2 regions of the Paenisporosarcina sp. FSL H8-0542 genome follow, and region 1 is predicted to be linked to the other one. Evidence: riboswitches for the same ligand, from Rfam matches in the RefSeq annotation. Region 1 holds a riboswitch; the other holds the start of a gene.

Region 1 (3,213 bases):
CGCACAGTATAAAGTGAACTTAATTGTTCCAATGACTATTCGGAAAGTAGAATATTTTAATTACATATTTGATGGATTTAAGAAGATTGATGAACAAACAACCCATTTTTGTTTAACAGCAAATCAGGAAACTATTTTCAATAGACTTAGGGAACGTGGGGAGGAAGAAGGAAATTGGTGTTTCCAACAAACATCGAAATGCCTGAAAGCATATAAAGAACATGATTTTGGGGATTACATCAACACGGAGAACGTCCCAGTACATACGATTGTTCAAATCATAAAGGAAAAACTAAAAACAGGAGAAGCTGTTAAATAGATGAAGACTTTTGAGTTACATGGGACATGTGACGGAAACTAATTTTGACGGAGGAATGACGATGGATGATTCAACCTATAAAATCTTAGAACTAACCAAACCAGAACAATTCGAACGTGCATTTCCACTAATGAAACAGTTAAGATTGGATTTGACGATAGAGTCTTTTCATGATTTGCTCGGACAAATGACACAAGACGGATATCGACTTTTTGCCTTATTTGCTCAAAATCAAATCGTAGCTTTGGCAGGCGTGAGCTTGAGAACAAATTTTTATAGCGGCCGTCACGTTTATATTTATGATTTAGTTACGGACGACTCTAAACGTTCGCTTGGATATGGAGAAACATTGTTGGAGTTCATACATGAGTGGGCAAAAGAAAATGGTGCCGAATATGTAGCGCTGGAATCGGGAATCCAAAGAACCGATGCTCATAGGTTCTATGAAGACAGAATGGATTATGATAAATGGTGTTTTTCGTTCAGAAAAAAATTGTAAACGATGATGAAATGAGTTCTTTGAAGGAGTTGAAGGGTTTTTTCATTCATGATGGAAACTGAAATTACTCACCACGATTCTTGAGATTTCCTGATAGTGTGCTAGTATGTAAGTAATTAAAATAGTTGCGGGGGGACGCATTGGCGTTGAGAAGGTTAAAACCTGACCCTTTGAACCTGTTCGTTAAGACGAACGTAGGGAGCAAAGTACATAGCGGTTTAACGCTTTTGTTTTGTACTGTAGCTCTCCATTATGGAGGGCTTTTTTGTTTCTAATTCAATATTTTAATTGCGGGGGGACTTTTTAGTTGAGAAGGTTAAAACCTGACCCTTGGAACCTGACAGTTAACACTGACGTAGGGAGCAATGTTTCATCAGAAACGCTCTTTTGTCATACGCAAAAGGGCGTTTTTTGCACTTGCGTCCATCCAAAGAAGGAGGACTAGTAATGACATTTTGTGAAGAAGTACGAAAAGAAACGGATCTTTATTGGCAAGGCAGTTTTGATCATCCCTTTGTAATGGGACTGGTGGACGGGACATTGCCACTTGAGAAATTTGCGTATTACATGATGCAGGACGCCTATTATTTAAAGCACTACACAAAAGTGCTGGCGATTGCCGCCACGAAGGCTGAAACGAATGAAGACATAGCATTCTTTTTAGAATCTGCTCGCTACATCAATGAAGCCGAGCTTGAGTTGCACCGAACTGTTTTCAAAGAGCTCGGTATTACGGAGGAAATGGAAGCACACTTTGAACCTGCTCCGGCTGCCTACAACTACGTATCGCATATGTACAATGCAGCTCATAACGGGGATGTGGCAGAAGCGTTTGCCGCCATGTTCCCTTGTCCATGGCTCTATCAGGAAATCGGGGAGAAGTATAAAGACGCTAAACCAGGTGTCAAAGCTTATGAAGATTGGATTGCCATATATAGTGCACCAGGTTACAAAGAAAAAATCGAGCAGCAAATGCAAATGATGAATCGATATGCAGAGGCAAATCCGAATAAGAGAAATGTGCTGAAAGGTCATTTTGCTAAGAGCTGCTATTACGAGTGGAAATTCTGGGAAATGCCTTGGACACTTGAGAACTGGGAAAACGAGGTGAAAGTCTATGCCTATTAAACAAATACGTCAAAAAAAGCCTCTCGTTCACTGCATGACAAACTATGTCGTGGCGAACTTTACCGCGAATGGGTTGCTAGCAATCGGTGCGTCACCGGTCATGGCGGATGAAATATCAGAAGTAGAAGAAATGGTTGCCATTTCCTCGGCCCTATTAATTAATATCGGCACAATCAATACACGAACGAAAGAAGCGATGCTTCTGGCTGGTAAAAAAGCGAATGAACTTGGTACACCAGTTGTTTTGGATCCAGTAGGCGTAGGAGCTACATCATTTCGCAAACAGGCAGTGAGGGATTTGCTGGAACAAGTTCGGTTTAATTTAATCAGATGTAATGCAGGTGAACTGGCTGCAATCGCAGGTGTTTCGTGGCAGTCAAAAGGAGTAGACAGTGGAGAAGGTGACATGGACATCGCGGACGTTGCCAAGCAAGTAGCAAAGGATTGGAATTGTATCGTAGCTGTGACTGGTGCTTCGGATTATATTACCGATGGAAACAAAGAATTTTGGATAACTGGCGGGCATGAACGAATGACAGCGGTAACCGGTACTGGGTGTTTGTTGAGTGCAATTTGCACGGCGGCTTTAAGTTTGGATGGAGAGGTCCTCCTAAACTTACGCAATCTCCTTCAAGCTTATAAACAAATATCCGAGCAAGCATCGTCTCAGGCACAACTTCTTGGTTCTTTCCAGACTGAAGTACTAAATGCTTTGCATCTCTTTTCCAAAGGTGAAGGAAAATGAACATTGTCATGACGATAGCAGGCTCGGATAGTGGGGGCGGAGCCGGTATACAAGCCGATTTGAAAACATTTCAGGAACTTGGCGTATTTGGTACGTCTGCGATTACAGCGCTGACTGCTCAAAACACACTGGGTGTAGAAGGGATCTTTCCAGCATCACCCGATTTCGTGGCACAACAAATAGATGTTGTCTTTAAGGATATGCCCATCCAAGCAGTCAAAACAGGCATGCTCTTTTCAACAGAAATCATTGAAGAAGTAGCAAATAATTTGCGAGAAAAAAATGTACAGCTTGTCGTCGATCCCGTGATGATTGCCAAAGGAGGCGCAAATCTTTTACAGAATCAAGCCGTGGAAGCTTTACAGACTAACCTTTTGCCACTTGCAACAGTATTGACCCCAAATATTCCAGAAGCCGAGGTACTGGCTGGTTTGGCAATCCAATCGGAGTCGGATATGCAAAGAGCAGCTAAAGTGATTTTGGGAATGGGTGTCAATTGCGTGGTCATGAAGGGCGGTCATC
Region 2 (3,213 bases), 590 kb from region 1:
ATACCCCAAGGCACCCCTTGTAATTCCTCCATTTTCTCCCACTCCTCTTTATTGCAATGTTAAAACGAACACGATACTTCCTATTAGTAATAGTAAGGAAATCCAACTGGTTTTGTGACCGAAATTGATGGTCCAGCCAATCCCAAAACGTTTTTCCACCATTATGCTCGGATCGTTCTTATTCACATAAAACATTCCAAATTTCCAGTATCGATCGTCATCTTGATCGATTACCCCTTCTAGACTTTCATCCGGGTGTGATACGGTTATTCTGGTGCCACTTTGCCCTACTTTAATGGCGTAAAATAGAACGGAACCTAAAATAATGACCAAGAAAGAGATGGTGGAAGCAAGAGTTACTGAAGTTGACATGGTTTCAGGAAAAATAATGGTCAGTTGTAAGTACCCCATCAACAACGTCACCGTGATGGTCACGACAAACAATAACCAACTTGTATATTTACGGAACGCGAGTTGTTGTTCTCGGGAACGTTTTTTATTTCGTACCTGAATCTTTGCACCCGATTGCTTCATAGCCCCATTGAAAAACAGCAACATGCCTTGAAGCACGAGTGTCAGGAATGGCAACGAACTGACTGAAAGCCAACTTTTTTCCGTAAATGCATCCGCTTCCCCATTCGGACCCCAGTGCGTCGGAAGCTGGTCAGGTAACAAATCATATTGGGTTAATCCATAAACACTTAGACCGAATGTCAAAAGCATGGGCAAGATAAAATACATGTTGGGCAACAGCTTCAGTTGCTCACGAAACTGCAGGTCTACCACTTTCCGCTCAACTTGACCCGCTGTCCATTTTTCATCTTTCTTCCAGTTAGCTAATGCAATATGATTTTTTGCATATAGCCCCATCGGCAGAACCAATGCACCTATTTGTGCGGCTAATCCCCAAAATACAATTTGTTGCTCCTGTGGACGGACGATTAACACCCCGCCAATGAATAGGACCAGAACAACCACACCACATAGCAAAACCAATTGTGTGTAGCGATTTTTCATCTTCATAAGACGCGGGTCTTTTAAGTGCGTATCCGGGATATACACGCCAAACGCTTCACTTTCCTTCAGAAACTTCGGTAAAAAGGCTTGAATGGCAATGTTGAACATTAATAGGACGATAAAAATGATTGCTGACATTACTTAACCTCCTTCAAATCCAAAATAATTTCTTTCACCAGTAACTCAATGTCCTCTTGAGACAACTGAAGACAAAGTGCTTCTGCTATGATTGGGCGTAATTCTTTACTCAGTCGTTGGCGATCGGAAGCTGATGCTTTCCGTACACCTTTTTCATGAATGAATACACCTTTCTTCGGTACAATCTGAATAAATTCCTTCTCTTCCAAGTAGTGATAAGCTTTATTTACCGTATGCATGTTCATGCCGAGATCAGCTGCAAATGAGCGTACAGATGGCAAAGAATCTCCAGGTTTCAAAGACCCCTTTGCTACCCCTTCAATAATTTGCTGAGCCAATTGCAAGTAAATCGGTACGGTCGATTCCGGTTCAATCTCAATAAACATATGCGACCTCCCTTTGTTCTATTCTTAGTAGAACAGTCTTGTTATATACAATATAGAACAGAATTTGCTGATTGGCAAGTATTGATATTCACTTTATTTACAATCCTTTTTTCATGCGTTACAATGAAGCCGTTCTTGAATATATAAAACTGCATACGAATTTGCACTAGGGGTGCTATAGTTTGGCTGAGATGAGAGCATTTGCTCCGATCCCTTAACACTCGATCCAGGTAATACTGGCGTGAGGAAGTGCGGTGACCTTTGCCCAACTTTTTTTCTTTTTGCGCAAACCAGCTGCATTCCACGTCGAATGCAGCTTTTTTATGTTCAATAATAGGTGCCTGGCACTAAAAAAGGAGGAAAAAGAGATGTCGAATGAGTTTAGTTGTGGGATTAGTCCAATCGTTGGTTTACGGTTTTCGATTCACCCGATGGCGGACAATTTTATTAAAATTATTAAAGGGGCTTTGCGTGAAGCAGATACCTCAAATGTATGGATGCATACCGACGACGTCAGTACGGTGATGCGTGGGAAGCAAGTGCATGTATTCGATACAGCGAGAGCCATCGTATTGTATGCAGCAAAAACGGGTGCCCATGTCGCCTTTAACGGAACCTTTTCGATTGGCTGCCCAGGTGATTCTGCAGGCGATGTTTATCTGGAAAAAGATGATGTTCTGTTAAACCATCCTCAAATTAGCGAAATCAAACAATATGTATCATCACAATTTGCTCTGTATCCGATGAATAACCCCGATTATATGTCGGTTATTTATCAGGAAGTGGCACGCGCAAAAGAATATGGTGTGTTCAATGATTCCATGCATTATGCAAGTGGACTTCATGGGGATATTCACGATGTGTTTGCATTCCTTGAAGATTCTTTTACACACGCTCGATCGGAACAACATAAACATTTGGTCATGACTGTTAACATGAGCATCAACAGCCCTTCTCACAAAGGAGATGAGTAATATGTTGAAGTCCTGGAAACTGAAAGAAGTTGTGTTGCTATCCGTTTTTGCAGTTGTCTTTGCCGTCGTTTATTTGCTGTTTGTTCAAGTAGGAAACATTTGGGCTGGAGTGATTGGACCTATTGCATACGAGTGGATCTTTGGGATTTGGTTTATTGTGTCGATCATTTGTGCATACATCATCCGCAAACCGGGTGCCGCTCTTTTGTCTGAAACCATGGCAGCGACTATTGAAGTGATGATCGGTAATGCGGTGGGACCACGTTTGATTTTATCTGGACTAGTCCAGGGGCTTGGTGCAGAAGCTGCGTTTGCCGCGACAGGTTACAAACGCTATGACTGGTGGGTGCTTTGTTTAGCGGGGATTGGTTCTGCAGTCTTCAGTTTTGCCTATGGCTTCTTTGTATCTGGTTACGCAGCGCTTGACCCTTCACTGCTTCTCTTGATGTTCACACTTCGAGTGATGAGTGGTGCCATCATCGCTGGTTTAGGAGGAAAGTATGTATCCGATGGTTTACTGGCAACAGGGGCTCTCCGTGGATATTCGATTTCTCGCAATACATCAAAGAAACACAAGCTGAAGGGTGAGTCCATTGGGTAAAGCTTTCACGAATGAATCACCAAGTGGCATCTCACAAGTAGTTGACTTCAGAGGAGTCACGTTTCAATTTCCAGACGATGACTCGCCAGTTTTTACA

The links. Region 1 has a riboswitch for thiamine pyrophosphate ahead of tenA (thiaminase II). Riboswitches for the same ligand answer to the same signal wherever they lie in the genome.
Region 2: linked by a shared signal. The riboswitch ahead of MHH33_RS00620 (YkoF family thiamine/hydroxymethylpyrimidine-binding protein) and the one ahead of tenA (thiaminase II) in region 1 are both predicted to bind thiamine pyrophosphate.

The regions. Positions count from the first base shown of each region.
Region 1 is NZ_CP152050.1:711,785-714,997, forward strand. Features, by position in the region: gene MHH33_RS03745 (AAA family ATPase) at 1-319, shown strand, start outside; gene MHH33_RS03750 (GNAT family N-acetyltransferase) at 339-818, shown strand; TPP riboswitch at 938-1,036, shown strand; TPP riboswitch at 1,101-1,197, shown strand; gene tenA (thiaminase II) at 1,266-1,946, shown strand; gene thiM (hydroxyethylthiazole kinase) at 1,936-2,691, shown strand; gene thiD (bifunctional hydroxymethylpyrimidine kinase/phosphomethylpyrimidine kinase) at 2,688-3,213, shown strand, end outside.
Region 2 is NZ_CP152050.1:119,623-122,835, reverse strand. Features, by position in the region: gene MHH33_RS00635 (PLD nuclease N-terminal domain-containing protein) at 1-32, opposite strand, end outside; gene MHH33_RS00630 (DUF5808 domain-containing protein) at 49-1,155, opposite strand; gene MHH33_RS00625 (GntR family transcriptional regulator) at 1,155-1,541, opposite strand; TPP riboswitch at 1,700-1,806, shown strand; gene MHH33_RS00620 (YkoF family thiamine/hydroxymethylpyrimidine-binding protein) at 1,910-2,515, shown strand; gene MHH33_RS00615 (ECF transporter S component) at 2,517-3,116, shown strand; gene MHH33_RS00610 (ATP-binding cassette domain-containing protein) at 3,109-3,213, shown strand, end outside.